4 regions of the Klebsiella sp. R445 genome follow, and region 1 is predicted to be linked to each of the others. Evidence: riboswitches for the same ligand, from Rfam matches in the RefSeq annotation. Region 1 holds a riboswitch; each other region holds the start of a gene.

Region 1 (3,319 bases):
CCCACCACTGGCAGCAGATTTCGCCGACCCACTGGCGGTTCTTTCTCCGCCCCGGCATTCATTTTCACCACGGCAGAGAGCTGGAGATGGAGGATGTGATTGCCTCCTTACAGCGCAGCAACACCCTGCCGCTGTATGCGCATATCGAACGTATTGTCTCCCCCACCGCCTGGACTCTGGACATTCACCTGACGCAACCGGACCGCTGGCTACCGTGGCTGTTGGGCCAGGTTTCGGCGGTGGTTCTGCCGCGGGAATGGCAATCGATGGACAATTTCGCCAGTATGCCGGTCGGCACCGGGCCTTACGCGGTGGTACGCAACAATCAAAACCAGCTGAAGATCCACGCCTTCGATGACTATTTTGGCTACCGGGCGCTGATCGATGAAGTCAACGTCTGGGTGCTGCCGGAAATTAGCGAAGAACCCAACGGCGGCTTAACGCTGCAGGGCACCACCCAAAGTGAAAAGGCGGTGGAGAGCCGCCTTGAAGAAGGGTGTTACTACCTGCTGTTTGATGCCCGCAGCCCGCTTGGCGACAACAGCGCGGTACGTCAGTGGCTCAGCTACCTGTTCCAGCCCGCCACGCTGCTCTACCATGCCGGTGAACATTACCAGGGTAACTGGTTCCCGGCCTACGGCCTGCTGCCCCGCTGGCACCACGCCCGCAGCCACGCCTGTGAAAAACCGGCGGGGTTGGAATCCGTCACTCTGACCTATTATCGCGATCACGTCGAACACCGGGTGATGGGCGGGATCATGGCGGAGCTGCTGGCGGAGCATCAGGTAAAACTTGAGATTCAGGAGCTGGAGTACGAGGAGTGGCACCGCGGCGAGGTGGTCAGCGATATCTGGCTGAACAGCGCCAACTTTACCCTGCCGATCGATTTTTCACTCTTTGCCTTGCTGTACGAAGTCCCGCTGATTCGCCACTGCATCCCCATCGACTGGGAGCAGGAAACCCGGCGCTGGCACGCCGGCGAATTAAACCCGGCCACCTGGAGCCAGCAGTTGCTGGCCAATCAAACCGTCGTTCCGCTGATCCACCACTGGCTGATGATCCAGGGCCAGCGCAGCATGCGCGGCGTGCGCATGAACACCCTCGGCTGGTTTGATTTCAAATCCGCATGGTTTGCCCCGCCGGAGCCGTAATGCTTTCAGTCAACTAACAAAATCATTACACTATTCGCCGTTCTCAACGGGGTGCTATTAAACATACACGCGATCGTTCGGACTACCTCAAAAGCGGCAAGCCACTGAACAGGCTAGCTAACGCAGAGGCAGCGCGCTCGATGAAGTGTATAGGCTGAGAAAATACCCGTCGAACCTGATCCGGATAACGCCGGCGAAGGGATTTGGGGCCGACTCAAAATCCTTTGCCACCCTTTTTTATGAGGTGCAAAGTGTTGAAAAAATTACTCCCGCTGCTGGTACTGGTCGCCGCGCCCACGCTGGCGAAGCCTGTCCTTACCGTTTATACCTATGACTCTTTTTCCGCCGACTGGGGCCCTGGCCCGGTGGTGAAAAAGGCGTTTGAAGCCGACTGCAACTGCGAGCTGAAGTTCGTGGCGCTGGAAGATGGCGTGTCGTTGCTTAACCGTCTGCGGATGGAGGGCAAAAACAGCAAAGCCGATGTAGTGCTCGGGCTGGATAACAATCTGCTGGAAGCGGCGGCGCAGAGCAAATTGTTCGCCAAAAGCCAGGTGCCGGTCAGCGCGGTCACCGTGCCTGGCGGCTGGGATAACGACACCTTCGTGCCGTTCGATTATGGCTACTTCGCATTCGTCTACGATAAAAACAAGCTCCAGAACCCGCCTAAAAGCCTGAAAGAGCTGGTTGAAAGCGATCGGAAATGGCGGGTGATCTATGAAGATCCGCGGACCAGTACGCCGGGCCTGGGGCTGCTGCTGTGGATGCAGAAAGTCTATGGCGATAAGGCCCCGGAAGCCTGGCAGAAACTGGCAGCGAAAACGGTCACCGTCACCAAAGGCTGGAGCGAGGCCTACGGTCTGTTCCTGAAAGGGGAAAGCGACCTGGTGCTCAGCTATACCACCTCGCCGGCCTATCACATTATCGAAGAGAAAAAAGACCAGTACGCGGCCGCCGGTTTTACCGAAGGTCACTATCTGCAGGTTGAAGTCGCCGCGCGCACCGCCGCCAGCAAACAACCCGAACTGGCTGAAAAATTCCTCAAGTTTATGGTGTCACCGGCCTTCCAGAACGCGATCCCTACCGGCAACTGGATGTATCCGGTTACCCAGGTTGCGCTACCCGCAGGCTTTGACGCCCTGCAAAAACCGCAAACCACCCTGCAATTTACCCCGCAGCAGGTCGCCGCAGAACGTCAGAACTGGATTAATGCATGGCAACGCGCCGTCAGCCACTAAGTCTTAGCTGGCTGGTACCGGGCCTGACGGCCAGCGCATTGCTGGTCGTCGTGGCGCTGTCGGCGTTTCTGGCGCTCTGGAGCAGCGCGCCGGAGGCCGCCTGGTCTTCGGTATTGAACGATAGCTACCTGTGGCACGTTATCCGCTTCTCCTTCTGGCAGGCGTTTCTCTCGGCGCTCCTCTCCGTCGTGCCGGCGGTGTTTCTCGCCCGCGCGCTCTACCGCCGACGTTTTCCCGGTCGAACGCTGTTGCTGCGCCTGTGCGCAATGACGCTGATTCTGCCGGTACTGGTGGCGGTCTTCGGTATTCTTAGCGTGTACGGTCGTCAGGGCTGGTTGGCGGCGCTGTTTAACGTCGTCGGCTGGCAGTGGGATTTCTCACCCTACGGGTTACAGGGCATTCTTCTGGCGCACGTCTTCTTCAATATGCCGATGGCCACCCGCCTGCTGTTGCAGGCGCTGGAGAATATCCCCGGAGAGCAGCGCCAGATAGCCGCCCAGTTGGGAATGCGCGGCTATCACTTTTTCCGCCTGGTGGAATGGCCGTGGCTCCGGCGGCAAATTCCGCCCGTTGCGGCGCTGATTTTTATGCTGTGCTTCGCCAGTTTCGCCACCGTGCTGTCCCTCGGCGGCGGCCCGCGGGCCACCACCATTGAGCTGGCGATCTACCAGGCGCTGAGCTTTGATTACGATCCGGCCCGCGCCGCGATGCTGGCGCTGATCCAGATGATCTGCTGCCTCGGGCTGGTACTGCTTGCCCAGCGCTTGAGCAAAGCAGTCGCCATCGGCGTGAGCCATGTTCATGGCTGGCGCGATCCGGACGATCGCCTGCACAGCCGCCTCAGTGACGCGGTGTTAATTGCTATCGCGCTCCTGCTACTGCTTCCCCCGCTGCTGGCGGTTGTCGTCGATGGCCTGAATAGCAACCTGTTCA
Region 2 (3,319 bases), 2.5 Mb from region 1:
TTACGGACACCATATCGGTACTGAGGCGGCCTTTATGCCGCCGCTGGCCGCCATCGAACGGGTTGAAGTCATTCGTGGACCGATGTCCTCGCTGTATGGATCTGACTCTATCGGCGGCGTGGTCAACGTCATTACCAAAAAAGCGTACAACATCGATAAATGGACGGGGGTACTGGAGGATAATTACTTCCTGCAGGAGAAAAGCGAATACGGCAACACCAACCAGAGCAACGTTTTCTTGATGGGACCGGTGGTGCCGGGCAAACTCGGGGTAAGCGTGGCGGCGGATTATCTTGACCGTCGCGATGATGATAGCCCGGCTAAGCAGCGTTTTGTGAAGCACGAGGCGGGGAATCTGGATGCGACGATTTCCATGTCGCCCACCGATACCCAACTGTGGGATCTGAACGCCACCAAAGGCAATCAGGAGAAAACCCATAACGATAAGCAGTGGTACTGGGGTTTTGACCGCGATGCGGCCTCGCTTTCGCAGCACGCCTGGTACGGCGATGACCTGCTGGAGGTCAAAAACTTCATCAGCTACGAGAAAGCGCGCACGGAATATCGTGTGCCGGGCATGGATTCACAATTTATTAAACAGAATAACTTCGAAGCCAACAGCGCGAACACCTTTACCCTGGGCGATCACAAGCTGACGTTAGGTATTAACTTTACCCGCAACGAGCTGAATGACACCTTTGGTATAGAAGACAAGGAGGCGCCCGGCGTGACGCCGGTCAGCAAGATCACCCGTCACGGCTGGGCGGTCTTTGCAGAAGATGCCTGGATGATGGTGCCGGATTTCACCCTGACCACCTCGGCGCGTCTGGATCATGACAGCTATTTTGGCTACCACGTCACTCCTAAGCTGTACGGTAACTGGACCCTGAATGAAACCTGGGCGCTGAAAGGCGGCGTGTCCGCCGGGTATAAGAAGCCGGATCTGCGCGAGAACAACGCCGGTTTTACCAGCGTCTACGGCGCGTATCCTTACTCCGAAATCGGCATTGGTAATGATGACCTGAAGCCGGAGCAGAGCATCAACACCGAGCTGGGGGTGTACTGGCAGCAGGACGCGCTGGCGCTGGATGCCACGATTTTCCACACCAAATTCAAAGACAAAATCAGCGATCACACCATCTGTACGGCATCTGCGACCCAGAAGTGTCAGTACAATGGCTACACCGCGGACACCGTGTCGCAATACATTAACGTCGGTGATGCGGAGATCTACGGTCTGGAGCTGAACGGCGACTGGCAGGCCACCGCCGCGCTGAAAGCCAACGCGAACTATACCTACACCCACAGCGAACAGAAGAGCGGTGAGTATAAAGGGTACGCGCTGAGCGATTTCCCGAGCAGCATGGCCAACGTGTCGCTGACCTGGAATACGACCAACGATCTTGAGCTGTGGACCCGGGCAAGCTGGCGCAGCAACTCGCCGGATATCGGCAAGTCCACCTCCACCGAGGCCTACGCGCTGGTGGATCTCGGCGCTCGGTATCACCTGAATAAGCACGTCACCCTGATGAGCGGTATCTACAATCTGTTTGATGTGAACCCGATTTACAGCACCTCCTACCGACAGACCGCGATGCTGGAAGGGCGCCGCTACAATTTTGGCGGCCGCATCGAGTTCTGAGCATAAGGCAGGGGTTGTGTCTTTGGCTGGTGGCTGGCATGATCCACAACAGGGATTAACGAGCCGTTAATCCCAACTTATTGATTTTGATTTAAATGACTCGGGGTGCCCTTCTTTGTGAAGGCTGAGATAAACCCGTAGTACCTGATCTGGATAATGCCAGCGTAGGGAAGTCAGAGACCACAAGGTCGTTGCTTCTACGTCGCCTGGCTGGAGCACACGATGCAAACTGAGCCACTCAATCTCGCGCATATCGCGCACCTGCAACATCTGTTTCGCCGCCATTCCCCCCTTGTGCACTGCATGACCAACGATGTGGTACAGACCTTTACCGCCAACGTTCTGCTGGCGATCGGCGCCTCGCCGGCAATGGTTATTGACCCGCAAGAAGCGGCGCAGTTTGCTGCTATCGCCGATGGACTGCTGATTAACGTCGGCACCTTAACCGTCGACCGTGCGGAAGCCATGCGCGGCGCGGTGCTCAGTGCGCAAAGCGCCGGTAAACCCTGGACACTGGATCCGGTGGCGGTTGGAGCATTAACCCTGCGCAGCACCTTCTGCCATGAACTGCTGAGCCTGCAACCGGCGGCCATTCGCGGCAACGCCTCGGAAATTATGGCGCTGGCCGGCATGAGCGGCGGCGGGCGCGGCGTGGACACCACCGATACCGCCGCCGCGGCGCTGCCGGCGGCCCAGGCGCTGGCCCGACAGATCAATACCATTGTGGCAGTGACCGGTGAAGTGGATTACATCACCGACGGACAGCGCACACGCACGGTCAGCGGCGGCGATGTGCTGATGACCCGGGTGGTGGGCACCGGCTGCGCGCTCTCCGCCGTAGTGGCCGCCAGTACCGCCATGCCAGGCGACCGCCTCGAGAACGTTGCCGCCGCCTGCGGCCTGATGAAACAGGCCGGTGGCCTGGCGGCTCACGGCAGAGGACCGGGCAGTTTTACCCCGGCATTTCTTGATGCGTTATACGGGGAGCTGCAGGGATGAAACGGATTAATGCACTGACTATCGCCGGTACCGACCCCAGCGGCGGCGCCGGGATCCAGGCCGATCTGAAAACGTTCTCTGCGCTGGGGGCCTATGGCTGCTCGGTGATCACCGCGCTGGTGGCGCAAAACACCCGCGGCGTGCAGTCGGTCTATCGTATCGAACCTGACTTTGTTGCCGCCCAGTTGGATTCCGTGTTCAGCGACGTGCGCATCGATACCACCAAAATTGGCATGCTGGCGGAAACGGATATCGTGGAGGCGGTGGCGGAGCGCCTGGCCCGCTATCAGATCGACAACGTGGTGCTGGATACGGTGATGCTGGCGAAAAGCGGCGATCCGCTGCTCAGCGCCTCTGCGGTGGAGACGTTACGCAAGCGCCTGTTGCCGCACGTGTCGTTGATTACCCCTAATCTGCCGGAGGCGGCGGCGCTGCTGGATGCCCCCCATGCGCAAAATGAGAAAGAGATGCTGGAGCAGGGGCGGGCGCTGCTGGCGATGGGCTGCGGCGCGGTACTGATGAAAGGCGGCCATCTCGATAACGCCGAAAGCCCGGACTGGCTGTTTACCCGCGACGGCGAACAGCGCTTCACCGCGCCGCGGGTGCAGACCAAAAATACCCACGGTACCGGCTGTACGCTCTCCGCGGCGCTGGCCGCACTGCGCCCACGCTATGCCG
Region 3 (3,319 bases), 540 kb from region 1:
CCGCATGGGCCGCAATTTTGTAGGTGATCAGCCCCTGTTTCACATCTTCTTTATTCGGCAGGCCGAGGTGTTCTTTCGGCGTGACGTAGCAGAGCATCGCGCAGCCAAACCAGCCGATCATTGCCGCGCCGATGCCGGAGGTGAAATGGTCATAGCCCGGGGCGATATCGGTGGTCAGCGGCCCCAACGTGTAGAACGGCGCTTCGTGGCAGTGCTCGAGTTCCTCGGCCATATTGCGGCGGATCATCTGCATCGGCACATGGCCCGGGCCTTCAATCATCACCTGCACATCGTACTCCCAGGCGATTTTGGTCAGCTCGCCCAGTGTGTGCAGCTCGGCAAACTGCGCTTCATCGTTGGCGTCCTGAATCGAGCCGGGGCGCAGGCCGTCGCCGAGGGAGAGGGAGACATCATAGGCGGCGCAAATCTCACAGATTTCGCGGAAACGCTCGTAGAGGAAGTTTTCCTGATGATGCGAGAGGCACCACTTGGCCATGATAGAGCCGCCACGGGAGACAATACCGGTCAGGCGTCTGGCTGTCATCGGCACGTAGCGCAGCAGGACGCCGGCATGGATGGTGAAATAGTCGACGCCCTGTTCTGCCTGCTCCAGCAAGGTGTCGCGAAAAGCTTCCCAGGTGAGGTTCTCGGCGATCCCGTTAACCTTCTCCAGCGCCTGGTAAATCGGCACGGTGCCGATGGGGACCGGGCTGTTACGCAGGATCCATTCGCGGGTTTCGTGGATATACCGTCCGGTGGACAAATCCATCACCGTATCGGCGCCCCAGCGCGTCGACCATACCAGCTTTTCTACCTCTTCTTCGATGGAGGAGGTGACCGCCGAGTTGCCGATGTTGGCGTTGACCTTCACCAGAAAGTTGCGGCCGATAATCATCGGCTCAGATTCCGGGTGGTTGATGTTGGCAGGAATGATGGCCCGCCCGGCAGCGACCTCATCGCGGACGAATTCTGCGGTGATATTGTCCGGTAGCCGGGCGCCGAAACTTTCCCCCGGATGCTGGTGGCGCAATACCTCCCCGCGAATACGCTCCCGGCCCATGTTTTCGCGGATGGCGATGAACGCCATTTCAGGCGTCACGATCCCCTGACGGGCATAGTGGAGCTGGGTGACGCATTTGCCAGGCTTCGCGCGCCGTGGCGTCAGCTGGCCACGAAAGCGCAGCGTATCAAGATCGTCATCGGCGAGGCGCGCTTTGGTATACTGCGAGCTGCGTTCCTGCAGCGGTTCGCTGTCATCGCGTGCATCAATCCATGGCTGGCGCAGCGTTGACAGTCCCTGGCGCACATCGATCGCCACGTCGGGGTCGCCATAAGGGCCGGAGGTGTCGTACACCGGGATCGCTTCGTTTTGTTCGTACTGCGGCTGGGCTTTATCACCGCCAATCAAGGTGGGACTGAGCTGGATTTCCCGCATCGGCACGCGGATCTCCGCCTGCTGGCCCTGAATGTAGATGCGTTGGGAGCGGGGAAAGGCGGTCCCTTCCAGGGTATGGATAAAATGCTGGGCGCGTTCGCGCTGTTCCCGACGGGTGAGTTTTGGTTCAGACTTTGTTGCAGACATAGCGCATTCCAGATGAAAAAGGACATGGCTTGTCAGACGACGGATGGAGTAACAGAGGCGATCGGTCCTGGAGGGACGGTCGCATAGGACAGTTTACTCTTGTTCCCTTCGCAGGTATTAGCCTGATCAGGTTCCGCGGATCCCGAATTAACGGTCTCAGCCTTTTCCGCTTCATCCTTCGTGCTGCCTTGAGGCATCACGAATGCTGTTGTGGAAAATGGGCACTCCGACAAGATACATCCCCCTCCAGCGAGGGGGAACGTATGTAAACTACTCGTTAACAGCGCACAACTCAAGCCGTCGGCGCGATATTGTCGCTGATGTTGTCTTTCAGGTTATGCGATATCGCCAGTACGATCAGCTTGTCTTCCAGCGCGAATCGCGCTTCCAGCGCTTCGCCGATATCGGACAGCGCCTGCTGAAATTCGAGATAGTTATCGTGGTCGATGGCGTTTTCGAGGCAGGAGTCGTAGCAATCCATAATCAGCTGAGTGTTGGCTTCCAGCTGCGGATAGAGTTTGGTGGCAGCCAAAAGTGGCGTATTGCCTTCCATTTCGCCAAGAATACGTTCATAAATATTAAAATGGCCGGAGGAGAGATAATCCACCAGGCTTTGGCAAAAATTATCCAGCGCCTTTTCGTTCAGTCGCATAAAGGATTCTTTGCCGGGCTTCAGGCCAACCAGCTTGTAGTAAGCCACGAGCAAATGCTTACGTACATGTAGCCAGCGATCGACCAGTTTATTACTGCCTCCAACACGTTCCGTTAGGTTTTCCAGCTGGTTTAACATGGTTGACTCCGCAAGTTTAAGAAAATAACGTTGCTCACCAAAATGTAAATATAATGTTAAAAGTGCCAGTAAAACGAAGGTAGTGCAATAGATATGGATCGTATTATTGAAAAATTAGATCGCGGCTGGTGGATCGTCAGTCACGAACAAAAATTATGGTTACCCGGCGGGGAATTACCACATGGCGAAGCGGTAAATTTCAATCTTGTCGGTCAGCACGCGCTGCATATCGGAGAATGGCAAGGTGATGCGGTGTGGATGGTGCGCCAGGATCGTCGGCAGGATATGGGATCGTTACGCCAGGTGCTGGATAGCGACCCGGGGCTGTTTCAGCTGGCGGGGCGCGGCATCCAGCTAAGCGAGTTTTATCGCTCGCATAAATTCTGCGGCTACTGCGGCCACCCGATGCACCCGAGCAAAACCGAGTGGGCGATGCTGTGCGGCCACTGCCGCGAGCGCTACTACCCGCAAATTGCCCCGTGCATGATCGTGGCGATCCGTCGGGACGATACGATCCTGCTGGCGCAGCATACCCGCCATCGTAACGGCGTACACACGGTGCTGGCCGGGTTTGTCGAAGTGGGGGAGACCCTGGAACAGGCAGTGGCCCGCGAAGTGATGGAAGAGTGCGGCCTGAAGGTGAAAAACCTGCGCTATGTGACCTCCCAGCCGTGGCCGTTCCCCCAGTCGCTGATGACCGCGTTTATGGCGGAGTATGATAGCGGCGACATTGTGATCGATAAAAAAGAGCTGCTGCAGGCAGGCTGGTATCGTTACGACGATTTACCGCTGTTGCCGCCGCCGGGTACCGTGGCGCGCCGGCTGATAGAAGATACCGTGGCACTGTGTCGGGCAGAGGCGGAGTGACGTGTTACACTGGCGTAAAATGGGATCAGGATGAATAACATGACCGAACTAAAAAACGATCGTTACCTGCGAGCGCTGCT
Region 4 (3,319 bases), 1.9 Mb from region 1:
AGCGGTAACGAGAGATGCCGCGTAATTCGATATAAGGACGCGCCATTGGCGTCAGGCGATTATCGTGATGGGTTAATGACTGGTAGTTACCGGCGACGGCGAGCGTTAACGTGCGGCTCAGCGGAAAAAAGTATTTCCCGTCTAAAGAGAACTGGTTGTAGTGATAATCGCCGCCTAACAATGAGCGGTAGAACCGGTACTCTCCCTGCACCGATAACCCTTTCTTAGGATAGAAAAAATTATCCGTCGTGTCATATTCAGCCACCATCCCTAAAGCCGACGACGTGCTCTCCTGACCAAATACCTGCTGCCAGACCCGATTGACCACCGGGTTTTCGGCTGAAATATCGGTTTTCGCGTACACCTGAGAAGCCCCGACAAACACCGGCGAATCGCCAACGCGGAACAGCAGTTTCTGTAACCCACCATAGCCTTTGGTTTGTGAGTGAATGGCCTTGTTTTGATCAAAATGACTTAAGCCGTCGCCGTAGATATCGAGTTTGATATTGGCGTAGCCCATCATCACCAGGTAACGAATGTGGTCGTCATTCCAGGTATGGCGATGGCCGCCGCCGACAAACCAGGTGCCGTTCTGCGTCGCGCCGCCGCCAAAAGCGGTCATCGGTGGGGGAATAAAATTATCCCCTTTGTGGGTGCCTTTACCGTGCAAAAAGAGACCAAACAGACCGCCGCCGTAGCCCACCGCCGGCTCGGTAATGACCATCGGCACCGGAAGAAATCCGTACTGGTTGTCCTGCAGGTAGTGGCTCATGTCCACCATGCCATCTTCAGGATCAAACAGACTGCTCGCTGTAGCAGAAGTAGAAAGCGGCCCGATAAGCGCTAGCAGTAAGGTTGAAAGCGGAAACTTCATGCACTCTCCGGGGATAAGATGGATTCTGAACACCCAGGTAACTGAAGAATAATGGGTTTCAGATAGCAAAAATATATCCTATGGCGCCCTGAACTACCAATTTTCGGTAACAGGTTTTCTTTAATTTTGGACAAAATAAGGAGATTTAGCACACAAATTGCTAACAAAAGTTAACGTGAATATGCAACGAGCGAGGCGGATTGCCGTTGCCAGAAGGTGTGACGTTGTCACTTATTCTGTCGCTTTTCAGCGATGAACCAGGGGATTGTAATCAAAAAGTGAATGCCGTATAACATGGCGCAACCGAGGGGTGTCCCGTGAGGGCTGAGATGGCGTAAGCCGAACCCTTTGAACCTGATCTGGGTCATGCCAGCGAAGGGACGGGTCGGCAATTTTGCCACGCTACCGCCATTGCCTGTTCATACTTCCGCACGCCCGGATCTCCCCTTACTCAGGAGGTCCTGTGATTCTTCCCCTCTTCACCCAGGGTATTTATGGTCGTCTGCGCCAGCAGGCAGGAGACGACTGGACGCACTACGTCGCCCACCCTTTTGTTCGCCAGCTTGCTGACGGCTCCCTGCCCGAACCGGCCTTCCGCCGCTATCTTACCCAGGACTATCTGTTCCTGATCCACTTTGCCCGCAGCTATGCCCTGCTGGTCAGCAAACTGCGCACCCTGCCGGAGATGCGCGCCGCGTCCGCCTCACTGAACGCTATTTTGGGCGAACTGCCGCTGCATGTCGGCTATTGCGCCGGCTGGGGGTTGGACGAAGCGCTGATGGCTGCCGAGCGCGAAGCCCCTGAAACGGTGAACTACACCCGCTACGTGCTGGATATTGGCCATTCCGGCGATACGCTGGATCTGCTGGTGGCGCTGATGCCCTGCGTCGCCGGCTACGCGGAGATTGGCCTCGGGTTGCTGCACGACCCGGAAACCCGCTTTACCGATAACCCCTACGCATCGTGGATCCGCAACTACGGCGACGCCGGCTATCTCGAGGGCGTCACTGCCGCCATTGGTCTGCTGGAAACCCTGTGGCAACAGCGCGGCGCCGAATCGCGCTTCGCGGATCTCAGTGAAATCTTCGCCACCGCAACGCGGCTGGAAGCAAACTTCTGGCAAATGGGGCTGAATGCCGCCACGGAGGCTACGGCGTGACAGCCCCGACCCTTCATGTCCGGGAGCTGAGCCTGCAGTTTGGCTCGCGGATGATTTTCGCCAATCTGTCGTTCGATCTTCCTGGCGGGCAGTGGACCTCGTTGCTGGGGGCCAGCGGCGTGGGTAAAACCAGCCTGCTGCGGATTATCGCCGGACTGGCCTCGCCAACTCACGGGCGGGTTTACGCCAGCGACGGCGAGCCGCTCGGCCACCGTCTGGCGTGGATGGGGCAAAAAGATCTGTTGTATCCCTGGTTGAGCGTGCGTGAGAACGTCGCGTTAGGGGCCAGGCTACGCGGAGAGCGCACCGACACGCCGCGCGTGAACCGCCTGTTAGAACAGGTTGGGCTCAGCCACTGCGCCGACGATCGTCCCGCCGCGCTCTCCGGCGGCATGCGTCAGCGGGCGGCGCTGGCACGCACCTTATACGAAGACCGCCCGCTGGTGCTGATGGATGAACCCTTTTCCGCGCTGGATACCATTACCCGCACGCGCATCCAGACGCTGGCGGCGGAGCTGCTGGTTGATCGCACCGTAGTGCTGATTACGCACGATCCGATGGAAGCCTGCCGGCTGAGCCATCGGCTGCTGGTGCTCTCGCTCGCGGCGGGCGGCATGGACGATTCACACCATCTGGCGGGAGTCCCGCCCCGTGCGCCGGACGATCCGCTGTTGCTGACCAGCCAGGCCGAACTGCTGCAACAGCTGATGAGGGCCAATGGATGAGCGGCAAACTGTTTCGCGGCGGCGTGGTGTTCTGTGGCCTGCTGCTGCTGTGGTGGCTGGCAAGCCGCAGCGGTATCCCGGCGTTCCTGCTGCCGTCACCGGCGGCGGTGGCCGAAGCCCTGTGGGTTAATCGCAGCTGGCTGAGCTGGCACACCCTGGTCACCCTCAGCGAGATCCTCAGCGGTCTGGCGCTTGGCGTGCTGCTCGGGGTGGTGCTGGCCCTGTGTATGATCGTCTCGCCACGGCTGCAGCGCTGGCTGATGCCGCTGGTGCTGACCAGCCAGGCTATTCCGGTGTTCGCCCTCGCCCCCCTGCTGGTGCTGTGGTTTGGCTTCGGGATGAGCGCCAAAGTCATGATGGCGGTGCTGGTGATCTTCTTCCCTGTGACCTCGGCATTTTTTGATGGCCTGCGGCGGGTCAATCACGACTATCTCGATCTGGCCCGCACCATGGGCGCTTCTTTCGGCGCGCAGCTGCGTCACGTACGCCTGATGGCGGCGCTACCGGCGCTCGGCTCTGGTCTGCGGATGGCCGCCGCCGTCGCGCCAATCGGCGCGATCA

The links. A riboswitch is a leader RNA that binds a small molecule or an ion and turns the genes downstream of it on or off. The one in region 1 is predicted to bind thiamine pyrophosphate.
Region 2: it holds a riboswitch for thiamine pyrophosphate, as region 1 does, so the genes downstream of both, thiM (hydroxyethylthiazole kinase) here and thiB (type 2 periplasmic-binding domain-containing protein) in region 1, are expected to answer to the same signal.
Region 3: it holds a riboswitch for thiamine pyrophosphate, as region 1 does, so the genes downstream of both, thiC (phosphomethylpyrimidine synthase ThiC) here and thiB (type 2 periplasmic-binding domain-containing protein) in region 1, are expected to answer to the same signal.
Region 4: it holds a riboswitch for thiamine pyrophosphate, as region 1 does, so the genes downstream of both, ACMYSN_RS02430 (TenA family protein) here and thiB (type 2 periplasmic-binding domain-containing protein) in region 1, are expected to answer to the same signal.

What each region holds. Positions count from the first base shown of each region.
Region 1 covers NZ_CP180446.1:2,367,328-2,370,646, forward strand. The annotation lists gene sgrR (HTH-type transcriptional regulator SgrR) at 1-1,151, shown strand, start outside; TPP riboswitch at 1,189-1,371, shown strand; gene thiB (type 2 periplasmic-binding domain-containing protein) at 1,403-2,386, shown strand; gene thiP (thiamine/thiamine pyrophosphate ABC transporter permease ThiP) at 2,362-3,319, shown strand, end outside.
Region 2 covers NZ_CP180446.1:4,912,393-4,915,711, forward strand. The annotation lists gene ACMYSN_RS23150 (TonB-dependent receptor domain-containing protein) at 1-1,642, shown strand, start outside; TPP riboswitch at 1,734-1,830, shown strand; gene thiM (hydroxyethylthiazole kinase) at 1,865-2,641, shown strand; gene thiD (hydroxymethylpyrimidine/phosphomethylpyrimidine kinase) at 2,638-3,319, shown strand, end outside.
Region 3 covers NZ_CP180446.1:2,905,494-2,908,812, reverse strand. The annotation lists gene thiC (phosphomethylpyrimidine synthase ThiC) at 1-1,582, opposite strand, end outside; TPP riboswitch at 1,669-1,821, opposite strand; gene rsd (sigma D regulator) at 1,875-2,372, opposite strand; gene nudC (NAD(+) diphosphatase) at 2,466-3,239, shown strand; gene hemE (uroporphyrinogen decarboxylase) at 3,279-3,319, shown strand, end outside.
Region 4 covers NZ_CP180446.1:514,770-518,088, forward strand. The annotation lists gene ACMYSN_RS02425 (BamA/TamA family outer membrane protein) at 1-874, opposite strand, end outside; TPP riboswitch at 1,171-1,272, shown strand; gene ACMYSN_RS02430 (TenA family protein) at 1,338-2,033, shown strand; gene ACMYSN_RS02435 (ABC transporter ATP-binding protein) at 2,030-2,758, shown strand; gene ACMYSN_RS02440 (ABC transporter permease) at 2,755-3,319, shown strand, end outside.